Regions from separate parts of the Alicycliphilus sp. T452 genome, predicted to be linked through region 1. Evidence: predicted binding sites of a transcription regulator. Region 1 holds the regulator's gene; the other holds the start of a gene.
The links. Region 1 encodes LexA, which represses DNA repair genes until DNA is damaged. Its sites were predicted from a motif close to ACTGTATNNNNATACAGT; they were not measured.
Positions count from the first base shown of each region.

Region 1 (7,046 bases):
TGCGAGAGACGGCTCAACACCAGCCTGCAGTTCATCCACTTGGCGTTCTTGGCTCTACTGCTCAAAAGACTTTGAACAGGCTCTTAGAGCGTATCCAAAGCCACTTATGGCGAGCGCATCAGCTCCAGCATCAGGCTGATCCGCGCCTTCACCGGGCTCAGGCCGTCCGCACCTTGCCAGGGCGCATCGTGCACGTCCAGCATGCGCCCCTGCGGGCAGCGCGAGGCCACGCGCACCACGACGCCCGCGGCCACGGCGCGCGCAAGGGCCGCCTCCAGTGCCTTGTGCAGCGTGCCGTTGCCCGTGGCCGCGGCCACGATGCCCCGGGCGCCGTTCTCCACCAGCCAGTCCACCAGGGCGCCGTCGGCGCCCGCATGGCTCGTCACGATCTCCACGCGCGGCCAGGCGGTGGCGCCCAGGGCGGGCAACAGCGCGGCATGGGACGGCGGCTGCGCCAGCGGGGCGCGCCCATGCGCCCAGCGCACCTGGCCCGCCTCCACCCAGCCCAGGGGCCCGCCGTCGCCCGACGCGAACGCGTCCAGCCGCAGCGGGTGCACCTTGCCCACCTCGCGCGCGCCGTGCACCACGCCCGCTGCCACCACCAGCACGCCGCGCGCCGACGGGTCAGAGGCCAGGGCCACCGCATCGAGCAGGTTCTGCGGCCCATCGGGCACGAGCGCCGTGGCCGGGCGCATGGCGCAGGTCAGCACCACGGGCCTGGCCGCGTCGAGCAGCTCGTGCAGCAGCCAGGCCGTCTCCTCCAGCGTGTCCGTGCCGTGCGTGACGACGATGCCGGCCACGGCCGGATCGGCCAGGTGCGCGGCGCAGCGCTGTACAAGCCGCACCCAGACATCCGCATCCATATCCTTGCTGTCGATCTGCGCCACCTGCTCGGCCTCCAGCACGCCCCCGGCGGCCTGCGCCAGGCCGGGCACGGCGGCCAGCAGCTGCTGCACGCCGATCTGCGCCGCCGTGTAGCCCACGCTGGCGCCCACCACGTCGGACGTGCCGGCAATCGTGCCCCCGGTGCCCAGCACCACGATTTTTCTTGTAGCAGCCACTTGCATCCTTTTTGAAACTGTTCAAAAATACAGGTACTGGATTAAAAAACAGTTACCCACCCCCCCAACCGCATCGGACTCGCACCATGCTCGACAGCCCCAAGCTCACCGCCCGCCAGCAGCAGATCCTGGACCTGATCCAGACCGCCATCGCGCGCACCGGCGCGCCCCCCACGCGCGCCGAGATCGCGGCCGAGCTGGGCTTCAAGTCCGCCAACGCGGCCGAGGAGCACCTGCAGGCCCTGGCGCGCAAGGGCGTCATCGAGCTCGTGAGCGGCACCTCGCGCGGCATACGCCTGTGCGGCGAGACCGTGCGCAACATCAACGCCGTGCGCGGCACGCAGTTCAGCCTGCCGATCCCGGGCCTGTCGCAGCTCACGCTGCCACTGATCGGCCGCGTCGCCGCGGGCTCGCCGATTCTCGCGCAGGAGCACGTGGACCAGACCTACACGGTCGAAGGCAGCCTGTTCACGCACAAGCCCGACTACCTGCTCAAGGTGCGCGGCATGTCCATGCGCGACGCGGGCATCATGGACGGCGACCTGCTGGCCGTGCAGGCCACGCGCGAGGCGCGCAGCGGCCAGATCATCGTGGCCCGCCTGGGCGACGACGTCACCGTCAAGCGCCTGCGCCGCACCGGCAGCGCCATCGAGCTGCTGCCCGAGAACCCCGACTACCCCGTGATCCGCGTCGAGCCCGGCGAGCCCTTCGAGATCGAGGGCCTGGCCGTGGGCCTGATCCGCAACACCATGCTCATGTAGCGTGCACCGGCGCCGCCGCAGGTGGCGGGCGTCTGGCATGCGGCGGCGCGGGCATTGCGCCGGCCGCCGCATGCCAACCCCGCGGATGCGCGCCTTCCTCCTGGCAATCCCGCCTGTGTTCCACCTCTATGCCCTGGCATGCCGGAGTCTTCACATGGGAATCGCCCTCTTCGCTCTCTCCTCGCTCTGCCAACCCCTGCGCCGCATCGCCGGCTCCATGCGCCCGCGCCCCGCGCAGGCCGCGCACCACGGCCTGCCGGGCCACGCGCACGCCGTCTACCCGGCCGGCGCACGCGCCAGCAACGACCCGCAGTGCGCGGCGATCGACGGCCATGGGGTTCCACAAGCCACCGCCGCCAGCGCGGCGCGGCCCCCGGCACCGGCATCGCGCCCCCTGCGCGTGATCCTGAACCGCCACGAGGGCACGGCCTGCCGGCTCGTGATCTCGGGGCGCATGGCCGATGTGTGCGCGGAACTGGACCGCCTGGTCCTGCATTGAGCGGGGGTCAGGACACCAGCTGGAACCACACCTTGTCCAGCCGCTTGGCGCTGACAGGGTACGGCGTGCGCAGCTCCTGCGCGAAGAAGCTCACGCGCAGTTCCTCCAGCATCCAGCGGTATTCCTGCATGCGCGCGTCCTGCTGGCCCTTGCGCTCGGCCACCAGGCGCCAGTAGCGCTGCTCCAGCGGCTGCAGCTCCTTCATCCTGGCGGCGTCGCGCGCCGGGTCGGCGCGGTATTTGTCCAGGCGCACGGTGATCGCCTTCAGGTAGCGCGCAAAGTGCTGCAGCTGCGCCCAGGGGGCCTGGGCGATGAAGTCCCTGGGCATCAGGATCTTCAGCTGCCGGGCCGCGTCCTGCGTGGCCTCGGGGGCGTTCTTCGTGTCCTTGATCTTGCGCTGGGCGCCGGCGTATTCCTGCAGGATCACGCCGGCCAGGCGCGCCACCTCGTTGGCGATCAGGGTCAGGCGGCCGCGCCCGTCCTGCACGCGCTGCCTGAACTGCGCCTCGTCCACGGGCAGGGGCTCCTGCAGGAAGGCACGGTCCATGGCGACGTCGATGATCTGCGCGCGCAGCTCTTCCTGCGTGCCCAGGGGCATGTAGGCCACGGCCATCTTCTGCAGGTCGGGAATGTTCTTTTCCAGGTACTTGAGCGCATCCTGGATCGTGAGGGCGAACAGGCGCCGCAGCCCCAGGCGGTGGCGCGCGGCGGCCACCTCGGGCTCGTCGAAGACCTCGATGGTCACGGCATCGCCCTGGTCGATCAGGGCCGGGAAGCCGATGAGGGTCTGGCCGCCCTGCCTGATCTCCATGAGTTCGGGCAGCTCGCCGAAGTCCCAGGCGGTGTGGCGCTGGCCCTGCGGGTGGGCGGGTGGCGCTTTCTTTTCAGGAGCGCCTGGCGCTTGACTGCCCTTGGTTTCAGGCTGTTTTTTATCCGATTGCGGCTTGGAATCAGCGCTACCAGCTATCTTTAACGAAGCAAGCGCCTGGAAGGCCCCGCGCGCCTTGCCGCCCCATTCGGCCTTGAGCGCGGCGAGGTTGCGCCCCTGGCCGAGCTGGCGGCCGTGCTCGTCGGTGATGCGCAGGTTCATGAACAGGTGGGGGCTGAGCATGTCGAGCTTGAAGTCGGCGCGCTTCACGTCGAGCGATGTCTCGTCGCGCACCTGCTTCAAGAGCACGTCCACCAGCCCACCCTGGTTCCAGCGTTCCTCCTGGATGAAGAGCTGCGCCAGCCGCTCGGCGTGTTCCGGCAGGGGCACGAAACGGCTGCGCGGGCGCTGGGGCAGGCTCTTGAGCAGCGCCTGGATCTTTTCCTTGAGCATGCCGGGCACCAGCCATTCGGCGCGCTCCTCGCTGACCTGGTTGAGCACGAACAGCGGCACCGTCACGGTGATGCCGTCGCGCGCGTCGCCCGGGCTGTGCAGGTAGCTGGCCGAGCAGTCCGCGCCGCCGAGCTTCACGGTCTTGGGGAACTTGTCGGTGGTGATGCCCGCGGCCTCGTGGCGCATGAGCTCGTCGCGCGACAGCACCAGCAGGCCCGGCTGCTCCTTGCCGGCGGGGCGGAACCACTTGTCGAAGGTCGCGCCGCTGTAGACCCCCTCGGGGATGTGCTGGTCGTAGAAGGCGTAGATCAGGTCGTCGTCCACGAGCACGTCCTGGCGCCGGCTCTTGTGCTCCAGGTCCTCGACCTTGCGTATGGTCCTGAGGTTGGCCGCGAGGAAGGGCCAGCGGGTCTCCCACTCGCCCTCGACCAGGGCGCGGCGGATGAACATCTGCCGCGCCTCCACCGGATCGACGCGGCCATAGCTCACGCCCCGGTTGTTGTAGACCACCAGGCCGTAGAGCGTGGCGCGCTCGTAGGCGACCACGTCGGCCTGCTTCTTGGACCAGTGCGGGTCGAGCAGCTGCTTCCTCAAGAGATGGCCGCCGACTTCCTCCAGCCACTGCGGCTCGATGGCGGCGATGCCGCGCCCGTACAGGCGCGAGGTCTCCACCTGCTCGGCCGCGACGATCCAGCGCCCCGGCTTCTTCGACAGGTGCGCGCCCGGGTGCGGGTGGAACCGGATGCCGTGCGCGCCCAGGTAGGCCTCGCTCTCCTCGCCCTTGAAGCCGATGTTGCCCAGCAGGCCCGAGAGCATGGACAGGTGGATGGCCTCGTAGCCGGCGGGCTGGGCGTTGGGCTGCCACTGGTGCTCCCTGACCACGGTCAGCAGCTGCGAATGGATGTCGCGCCACTCGCGCACGCGGCGGATGTTCAGGAAGTTCTGGCGCAGCAGCTGCTCCCACTGGCGGTTGCTGAGCTTGTGCGCGGCACCCTCACCCTCTCCCGGAGGGAGAGGGAGCGCGCCCCGGTTTTCGCCCCCTCTCCCTCCGGGAGAGGGCGGGGGTGAGGGCTGCGCCCCCGCCCTTTTCCCGACTGGCAGGAACGCCTGGTTGCGCGCGGGCGCCGCGCCCGCCGCCTGCGCCGCCATCTCCTTGCGGCTTGTCGCCACTGCCTTGCCGCCGCGCGCGTCCGCAAGCCAGTGCCACAGCCGCAGGTAGCCGGAGAACTCGCTCTTCTCGTCGTCGAACTTCGCGTGCGCCTGGTCCGCCTGGGCCTGCGCCTCCAGGGGCCGGTCGCGCACGTCCTGCACCGACAGGGCCGATGCGATCACCAGCACTTCGGACAGCGCGCCGCGCGTGCGCGCCTCGACGATCATGCGGCCCACGCGCGGGTCCAGCGGCAGGCGCGAGAGCTCCTTGCCCATGGGCAGCAGGTTGCCGCGCTCGTCGACAGCGCCCAGCTCCTGCAGGAGCTGGTAGCCGTCGGCGATGGCGCGGCCCGAGGGCGCTTCGAGGAAGGGGAAGTTCACCACGTCGCCCAGGCCCAGGCTCTTCATGCGCAGGATGACGCCGGCGAGCGAGCTGCGCAGGATCTCGGGATCGGTGAAGCGGTCGCGCTGGTTGAAATCGTCCTCGCCGTACAGGCGTATGCAGATGCCGTTGGCCACGCGCCCGCAGCGCCCCGCGCGCTGGTTGGCCGCCGCCTGGCTGATGGGCTCGACCAGCAGCTGCTCCACCTTGCTACGGAATGAATAGCGCTTGACGCGCGCCGTTCCTGCGTCGATGACGTATCTGATGCCTGGAACGGTGAGCGAGGTCTCGGCCACGTTGGTGGCCAGCACGATGCGCCGCCCCGTGTGGCTGTCGAAGATGCGGTCCTGCTCGGCCTGCGACAGGCGCGAGAACAGCGGCAGCACTTCTGCGTTCCTGAGCACGGGCGAATGCTGCAGGTGCTTGCGCAGGTGGTCCGCCGCCTCGCGGATCTCGCGCTCGCCGGGCAGGAAGACGAGGATGTCGCCCCCCGCCCCGCCCCGCCAGAGCTCGTCCACGCCATCGGCGATGGCGTCGTCGAGATCGAAGTCCTTCTTCTCCTCGAAGGGCTTGTAGCGCACCTCCACCGGGTAGGTGCGGCCCGAGACCATGATGACCGGCGCCGGGCCGCCCTTGCTCTCGAAATGCCGGGCGAAGCGCTCGGCGTCGATGGTGGCCGAGGTGACCACCACCTTGAGGTCCGGCCGCTGCGGCAGGATCTGCCTGAGGTAGCCGAGCAGGAAGTCGATGTTCAGGCTGCGCTCGTGCGCCTCGTCGATGATCAGCGTGTCGTAGGCCTTCAACAGCGGGTCGGTCTGCGTCTCGGCCAGCAGGATGCCGTCGGTCATCAGCTTGACCGAGGCGCCCTTCTGCAGGTTGTCGTGGAAGCGCACCTTGTAGCCCACCACCTCGCCCAGCGGCGTGTTCAGCTCCTCGGCGATGCGCTTGGCCACGCTGCTGGCCGCGATGCGCCGGGGCTGGGTGTGGCCGATCAGCCGGCCCCTGCTGCCCTCGGGCGCGTTGCAGCGCCCGCGCCCCAGCGCCAGGGCGATCTTGGGCAGCTGCGTGGTCTTGCCCGAGCCGGTCTCGCCGCAGACGATGATGACCTGGTGCTCGCCCATGGCCGCCATGATGTCGAAGCGGCGGGCACTGACGGGAAGGGACTCGGGGAAGGTGATCGAGAGGGGCATAGGGGCGGCGATTATCCCAGCCCCTGGTCACTGCGAGCGCGCCTTACTCCATCGCCACCCAGGTCGCCGTGCCCAGGCCGCCCGCGCCGGCGATGCAGGCCAGGCCGCGCAGCGCGCCGGCCGCCCGGCGCCGCCGCTCCGCACCGAGCTGCGCGAGCACGCGCACCAGGGCGATCGCGCCCGATGCACCTATGGGGTGGCCGCGCGCCAGGCCGCCGCCGCCGCGGTTGACGGCCCCGGGGGGCAGGCCCAGGGCGCTGCAGAAGGCCAGCCCCTGGGCGGCAAAGGCATCGTGCAGCTCCAGCGCGTCCAGCGCATCGAGGCGCCAGCCGCTGCGCCCCTGCGCGGCGCGCGCGGCGTCTATGGCGCACAGCATGGGCGCCTCGGGCGCGCCGCCCACGCTGGCGCTGCCGCACCAGTGCGCGCGTGGCCGCAGCCCCCAGCGCGCGCAGGCCGACGGCGTGGCCAGCAGCAGCAAGGCCGCGCCGTCGGCCCTGGGCGACACGGCCGCGGTGCCCAGGCCGCAGTCGGTGCCGTCCTGCGCATGGCCTGCCGCCACGGCGGGCATGCGCGCCACGCGCGCGGCGGTCATCGGGCGGGGATAGGCGTCGTGCGCCAGGCCGCACAGGGGCACGATCTCGGCCGCCATCTGGCCGCGCGCGGCCACGGCGCGCGCATGGCTG
Region 1 is NZ_JBTNEH010000013.1:41-7,086, forward strand. Features, by position in the region: partial or broken gene ACX12L_RS12740 (IS5/IS1182 family transposase) at 1-75, shown strand, start outside; gene ACX12L_RS12745 (asparaginase) at 105-1,067, opposite strand; gene lexA (transcriptional repressor LexA) at 1,148-1,822, shown strand; gene ACX12L_RS12755 (hypothetical protein) at 1,977-2,321, shown strand; gene hrpA (ATP-dependent RNA helicase HrpA) at 2,329-6,363, opposite strand; gene ACX12L_RS12765 (thiolase family protein) at 6,407-7,046, opposite strand, start outside.

Region 2 (7,046 bases), on a different contig from region 1:
GTTCTTGGACCGCTGCGTTTCATCGACCACCCCGCACCTGCGTGTGCGCTGGTTGGTGAAGTCTTTGGCTTGGGGCGCTTTGCCCCAGATCAGAGCCTTCTGGCCGGCGTAGGCCGAGTCGCCGTACACGCGCTGTTCGTTGCCATGCAGCAGATCGGGCAGCGGGTGTTTGTCGTGCACGTTGGCCGCCGTCACCACAGCGCTGTGCGCCAGCCCGCTTTGACTGTCCACGCCAATGTGCAGCTTCATGCCGAAATACCACTGCTGGCCTTTGCGAGTCTGATGCATGTGGGGGTCACGCGCCTTGTCGGCGTTCTTGGTAGAACTGGGCGCTGCGATGATGGTGGCATCCACGATGGTTCCGGTATTGACCTTGAAGCCGCGCTCCTGCAATTGCTGGCCTACCTTGGCGAACAGGGCTTCGCCCAGTTTGTGCTCATGGAGCAGTTTGCGGAACTCCAGCAGCGTGGTGGCGTCGGGCACGCGTTCGCGACCCAGGTCAATGCCCACAAAGCGGCGCAGACCGGCGCTGTCATACAGGGCCTCCTCGCACGCCAGATCAGCCAGGTTGAACCAGTGTTGCAGGAAATGGATGCGCAGCATCCGCTCCAGGCCAATGGGCGGGCGGCCATTGCCTGCCTTGGGGTAGTGCGGCTCTATCACCTGGCAGAGCGCGGCCCACGGCACGATGGCATCCATGGCTTGCAAAAACTCTTCGCGTCGGGTGGGCTTGCGCGGTTGCTCGAATCCGCTGTCTTGATCTGCGGCCATTGCCAAGGTCTGCTGCTTCATGTGCAGATAACGGTTTAAACCCCACAACGGTGGACCTTAATCAGCATTGCCCTAGCGCTGGTGGCTGCAGGCATCGTGGGCCTCAAGCTGAGCTCCAGCGCCTAGGCTTCTTCCTGATGGGGCAGGGCAACTGTGCAATCCGTTTAATACAGTTGCTCAGCAGCAGGCGATTGCTGTGGCCCGACGAGGCGTGTGTCAGCCCGGCGAAGTGGACGTCCACTTGTCCGCCGGCAGCGGTCATTGATGACCGCTCGGCGCATGGCGAGTGGATGTCGGCTTTGTGTCCGAAACTAGGAAGCCAGCCAGCTTCTACGGATGACCGCACCCGCTGCATTGCGGTCACCGGCGTCAATCGATAGCGACGACCGCTAGCAGTGTCTGCTCGGGAGGGAAGCACCTTGCGTTGCCGCCTGGTTCGGCATAGCCTCCCACGATGCCAGAACCGGACAGGCTTTTCCCGGAGTACCAGCTGCTGTCCTGGCTGCCTGATGAGACGTTTTTCAGTCTCGTTAGCCGTCTTCACCAGCTTTGGGGGCGCGTCACATCTGCCCAAACGTGCCAACTAATCTTCGGCAGCGCACGTGCCGGGACCCACCATGATTTACCCAACAGTCTTGGTGCCTTCGCTCGGCGCACGAACGCGTTGGTTGGCGAAGTCGACTACATAGCGAGAGAGCGGACGCTGCTCAAGTTCTACGCAGCCTTTGCTCCACCGAGCGAGGCAGAAAACGCAGTCGCATGTATGTCTGGTGCCAGTGTGGCCCATCTGAAGCTGCGCCTGGGTATCCTCACAAGCCGGTTTCGCGCCAACCAAGGCCTCCTACGGTTGATTGGGCGGCCAGAGACGAGCAACTAGGCGGCTTGGTGCGTGAAGCAGCGTTGCGTCTCATGGAGGACCGGGGCGTGCGGCGCATCCACTTCTGGCAGTTGTGCCAGCGAATACCAGAGCTCCGGGCAAAGCAGGCATCTCTGCACCGTCTGCCCCGCACCCTTGAGGCCATTCAGTCCGCTCTGACTGCACATCTGCCGTCACGGGACCTTTTTAGCTGACGCCTGTCGAGGTCGATCGCATTTCGATGTTGATATGCATATATGCAATAGGTTATGCTTAATGCATGATTGAATCGGAAGTGAGGGCGCGCGCAGCCAACGCGCGCCGCATCTGCACGGCGCATGGGATCGCCCAGGCCGATATCGCTGCCTATGTGGGGGCCAGCCAATCGCAGGTCAGCCGCATCCTCAAAGGGGAGGGCATCAGGGCCTCCCGTTTGTTTGAAGAGGTATGCCTTTTTGTTGAGCGCTTCGAGGGTGGCATCAGTGCTGATGCCGTGCGCAGCAATAGCGAGTTGATCGAGGCACTTCAGGCCACGTGGGATGGATCTGCTTCTCATGCCAAGGCTTTGGCTGCAGTGATTCGGTCGTTGGCGATTCTCAAACCTTCATGACCAGAGACGGAGACAGCCGATGAACATGCTTGTGCAGCCAGCACCCATGCCAGAAGAGATGGATCGTGGCTAGCCAGAGTGGCATACCCGGGAATTGCCGGTGGGTGACAGGCAGGAATATACTGTATTTAAAAACAGTGTTTGTGTTTATCCGCCGTTTCCGGCACGCCACCCCATGCTTCCGGTTCTCGATTCTCCCTGCCCAGCCCCTGAGCCCTATGCCCCCGGTCTCTCCGCGCTGGAGATCGACACCAGCGTGCATGCCGGGTTTCCGTCTCCGGCCGAGGATTTTCAGGGGGAGCGCATCGACGTGCTCAAGCACATCGTGCGCCATCCCCAGGCGACCTACACACTGCGGGTGCGGGGCGACTCGATGCGCGACGAGGGGATTTTTCATGGCGACGTGATCTTGGTGGACCGGGCCATCAAGCCGCGCCATGGACTGATCGTCGTGGCCGTGGTCGATGGGGCCTATACCTGCAAGAAGCTGTGGCTGCGCGGCGGCAGGCTCAAGCTGCAGGCGGCCAATCCGGCCTTCGAGGACATCATTCCCCAGGAAGGCCAGATCATCGAGGTCTGGGGTGTGGTGCTGGCCAGCGTCAAGCAGTTCAAGACCTGAAGCCAAGCTTTGCCATGCACATTCCCGCACGCCGCCGCCCTGAGTTCGACGAAGCCCGGTATTACGAATACCCCGAGCACCTGCGCGCCGCCCTTGCCGACATGCCTGCAGCGCCTGGGGTGTACACCTTCCATGGCGAGGTAGGCGATCTGCCGCTGTACATCGGCAAGAGCATCAACCTGCGCAGCCGTTTGCTGGCCCATCTGCGCACACCCGACGAAGCGCGCATGCTGCGCCAGACCCGGCGCATCAGCCATATCCGCACGGCGGGAGAGATTGGGGCCCTGCTGCTGGAAGCGAAACTGATCAAGGAACTGCACCCGCTGTTCAACCAGAAGCTGCGCCGCAGCCGCCAGCTGTGTGCGCTGCGCATGAACGGCGACCGACCCGAGGTGGTGTATGCCAAGGACATCCAGTTCGCCACCGAATCCGGCCTGTACGGCCTGTTCAACAGCCACCGGGCGGCCCAGGAAGGACTGCGCAAGCTCGCGGACCAGCACAAGCTCTGCTATGGCGCACTCGGCCTGGAAAAGCTCCCGCCCGGCAAGGCGTGCTTCAGGGCCATGCTGCACCAGTGCGCCGGGGTCTGCCGGGGTGATGAATCGCCGAACGCACACCGCCAGCGCCTCTTCACCGCGCTGCTGGACCTGCAGATCGCCACCTGGCCGTATCCGGGCACGGTCGGTCTGGTCGAACGCTTCACGCCGGAGCGGAGCGAATCGGCACTGCAGCCGCATCCCAACGACGTCCAGATCCATGTGCTGCGCCACTGGTGCTACCTGGGCAGCATCAGCCAGCCCGAGCAGGCATCGGCACTGGACCGTGCCGAAGTGGGATTCGACGCCGACGGCTACAAGATCCTGTGCAAGCCGTTGCTCAGCGGACGCTCCGAGATCATTCTGCTTTGACCACAGGGCAGGAGGCCGCCATGTACGCGCTGGTCGATGGCAACACCTTCTACGTCAGCTGCGAGCGGGTGTTCCGGCCCGATCTGCAGTATCGGCCCGTCATCGTTCTGAGCAACAACGATGGCTGCGCCATTGCGCGCTCCAACGAAGCCAAGGCCCTGGGGGTGCGCATGGGACACCCCTGGCATGAGATCCGGCACCTGGAGCATGAGGCGGGCCTGGTGGCCCTATCGGCTAACTTTGCCCTGTACGGGGACATGAGCGACCGCATGGCCAGCCTGGTGGCAGGGATGGGCCACCGGCAAGAGGTGTACTCCATCGATGAGAGCTTTGTGGATCTCAGTGGTATTCGGGGCGACCTGACAGAGCGGGCCCATGCCATCCGTGCCCGGGTACTGCAGTGGGTGGGCATACCCTGCGGGATCGGCATTGCACCGACCAAGACCCTGGCCAAGTTGGCCAACCACGTGGCCAAGACGGCTGAACGCAAACCAGGCTCCTACCCTGCAGAACTGGCCCAGGTCTGCAACCTCGCCCAACTGCACCCCGCAGAGCGCGATGCGGTATTGCAAGCCACGGACGTGGCTGAAGTCTGGGGCGTGGGGCGCAAAATTGCAGCCCAGCTCAAGGAGGCTGGCATCGAGACCGTGCTGGACCTGGCACGCCTTGATCTTGCCACTGTGCGCAGGCGCTGGTCCGTGGTGCTGGAGCGCACGGTGCGAGAGCTGCAAGGAATGCCCTGCATTGACTTGGATGATCAACCGCCACCCAAGAAGGAGATCGCCTGCACCCGGTCGTTTGGACAACCCGTCAGTTCGCTCCCGGACCTGGAGCAGGCCGTCAGCACGTTTGCCAGCATGGCAGCGCAGAAGCTGCGCAGGCAGGCAAGCCACACGGCCCATGTATTGGTGTTCATTCATACCAGTCCGTTCCGCAAAGGGCCGCAGTACGCGAGATCCATCACCGTGCCGCTGCTGAGGGCCACCAGTGACACGGTTCCCATCGTCCATGCGACATTGACCGGGCTGCGCCAGATCTACCGGCCAGGCTATGCCTTCATCAAGGCCGGCGTCATGCTGCTGGATTTGCACAGCGCACGCTTGCGGCAAGGGGAACTTGAGTTGGAACCCCTGGATCAGCAGGAAGCGTCCCGTGAGCGGCTGATGGGGGTGGTCGATGAACTCAACCAGCGCTATGGACGCGGGACGGTGAAACTCGCCAGCGCCGGAGTGCAGGTGCCGGGAGAGCGTGCTAGTTGGGCGATGCGGCAGGAGCGCAGGTCACCGGCCTACACGACACGTTGGGACGACATGCTGGAGGTGGGGGATGTGTCTGTCACTTCGCCTCCGATGCCTTCTACTGCTGAACGGGGGCAGACAGGGTGATTGCGTGAGGGTGGAGTTTTGGTTGCGAGAGACGCTTTTGCAGCGGTTGCTGCCACTCGCGCCCGCAATGTGGAAGCCAGCTGTAAGCCAGTCACCGGGCACTCGCGGGTTGTTCTGAGACAGTGGCCACAGAAACTGATTAGGCTGTCTGATCGGTTGATCCCGAATCGATCTCCCGGATACGATTGATCAGTAGGCCACGGATGCCCCTTCTGAGCTGCCTCTTGTGCGGCAAGGTGCTGCGCTTCTGGGTTGAGCTAATTTGCTACGTCGACACGCTGGGGAAGCCAGGAATGTTGTCATTGCTCTTCCCATGAGCTCAGCTTGGGCTTTGAGGTTTCGCTATTTGCGTTAACCCAAATAACTATTTAAGGTCAACCTCATGAAGAATCGAAATGTCACCCACCGAATGGTTGAGGCCTTCCAGGCTGCGATGCAGCATAACGGAATCAGCGCCGGAGCCGATGCGCTGGGAATCACCCAGCCGGCCATGAGTCGGCTGATAGCCGATCTCCAAAGATCCATGGGTATTTTGCTGTTCGCCAAAAACGGACGCAGCATCAAGCCCACGCAAGAGGCCCATGCTTTGATGGCAAAGGTTCAGCAGTCTTTTCTGGGGCTGGAGCAAATCGTCGATTTTTCCGATCAACTGCGAAAGCAGAAGCTTGGCCAGCTCTCGATCAGCGCAATCCCTTCCATCGGGCATTCCATCCTGCCAGCCGTCATCCGCCAATTGAGAGAAAAATTTCCCGACGTCTTCATCAGCCTTCGAGTTGCTTCGTACATTGAAGTGGCTAGGCACGTCAAAACCCGGCAGGCCGATATCGGGCTCACGGCAGATACGCTCTCGCTGGGAGACCTGGAGACGGTGGCCGAGTTTCCCTCGGAATGTGTATGCATCGGCACCGAGAAGTGGCTCGATCCGAGGTCCGACCACATTCACGTCGGCGAATTCGTCAACAAACCGTTCATCGCTTCATCCGGAACGTTCCAGACGCGCCTGAATGCCTGGCTCGGTGCCAACGGGGTACAAGCCGATGCCATGATCGAAGCGTCGCTGTTCCAGTCCATCAGCGATCTCTGCCTGGAGGGGCTGGGCATTGCCGTGGTCGATCCCATGACGGCGGCAAAACACCAGAAGAGGGGCGGCGTGGCCTTGCCCCTGCGCCCTTCGATCGGCTACACGGTCTATGCCACGGCCATGAGCGACGCGAAGCTTTCAGTCCCGGCCAAGGAATTAATTCGTTTGGTCGCGGCGGCTTCATGCGCAGAAACATAACATCCATGTATGTATTGATGATCCAGCATCCATAGATATCGGCGGGATCCCTCCCTACCATGAGAACTCGTTCGTTCATCATGTCCAACGGAGAGTGTCCATGTCGTATCACAACCAGCGCCGGTCCCTTATGGCCGCGGCTGCTTTCACCACCCTGATTTCGCTCGGGTCTGCTGCACAGGCAGAGTGGCCGGAAAAACCGATCCGCTTCATCGTGAACGCCGCGGCAGGCGGCGCTGCGGACGGCACGGCGCGGGTTCTGGCGGACGGCCTCAGCAAGCGCCTGGGGCAGCCCATCGTGATCGACAACAAGCCGGGGGCATCGGGGGCCATCGGGCTGGATGCGGTGGCCAAGGCCGCGCCGGATGGGTACACGATCGGCAACTCCAATCTCGCGACCTACACCGTTACCGCGCTGACCGCGAAATCGCTGCCCTACGATCCTGCCAAGAGCTTCACGCCCATCGCGAAGCAGTGGACGCAGCCCAACCTGCTGGGCGTGAGCCCGGCCCTTCCCGTCAAGAGCGTCGCGGACTTGGTGAATTACGCCAAGGCCCATCCTGGCGAGATTTTCTACGGCTCCACTGGCAACGGCACCGCGCTGCATGTGCTCGGCGC
Region 2 is NZ_JBTNEH010000023.1:27,952-34,997, forward strand. Features, by position in the region: gene ACX12L_RS18095 (IS5 family transposase) at 1-792, opposite strand, end outside; gene ACX12L_RS18100 (TnsD family Tn7-like transposition protein) at 1,531-1,842, shown strand; gene ACX12L_RS18105 (hypothetical protein) at 1,908-2,237, shown strand; gene ACX12L_RS18110 (LexA family protein) at 2,413-2,856, shown strand; gene cho (excinuclease Cho) at 2,871-3,764, shown strand; gene ACX12L_RS18120 (Y-family DNA polymerase) at 3,785-5,149, shown strand; gene ACX12L_RS18125 (LysR family transcriptional regulator) at 5,532-6,428, shown strand; gene ACX12L_RS18130 (Bug family tripartite tricarboxylate transporter substrate binding protein) at 6,529-7,046, shown strand, end outside.
Region 2: a site for LexA is predicted at 2,359-2,376, ahead of ACX12L_RS18110 (LexA family protein). Genes of this name have one in related genera too.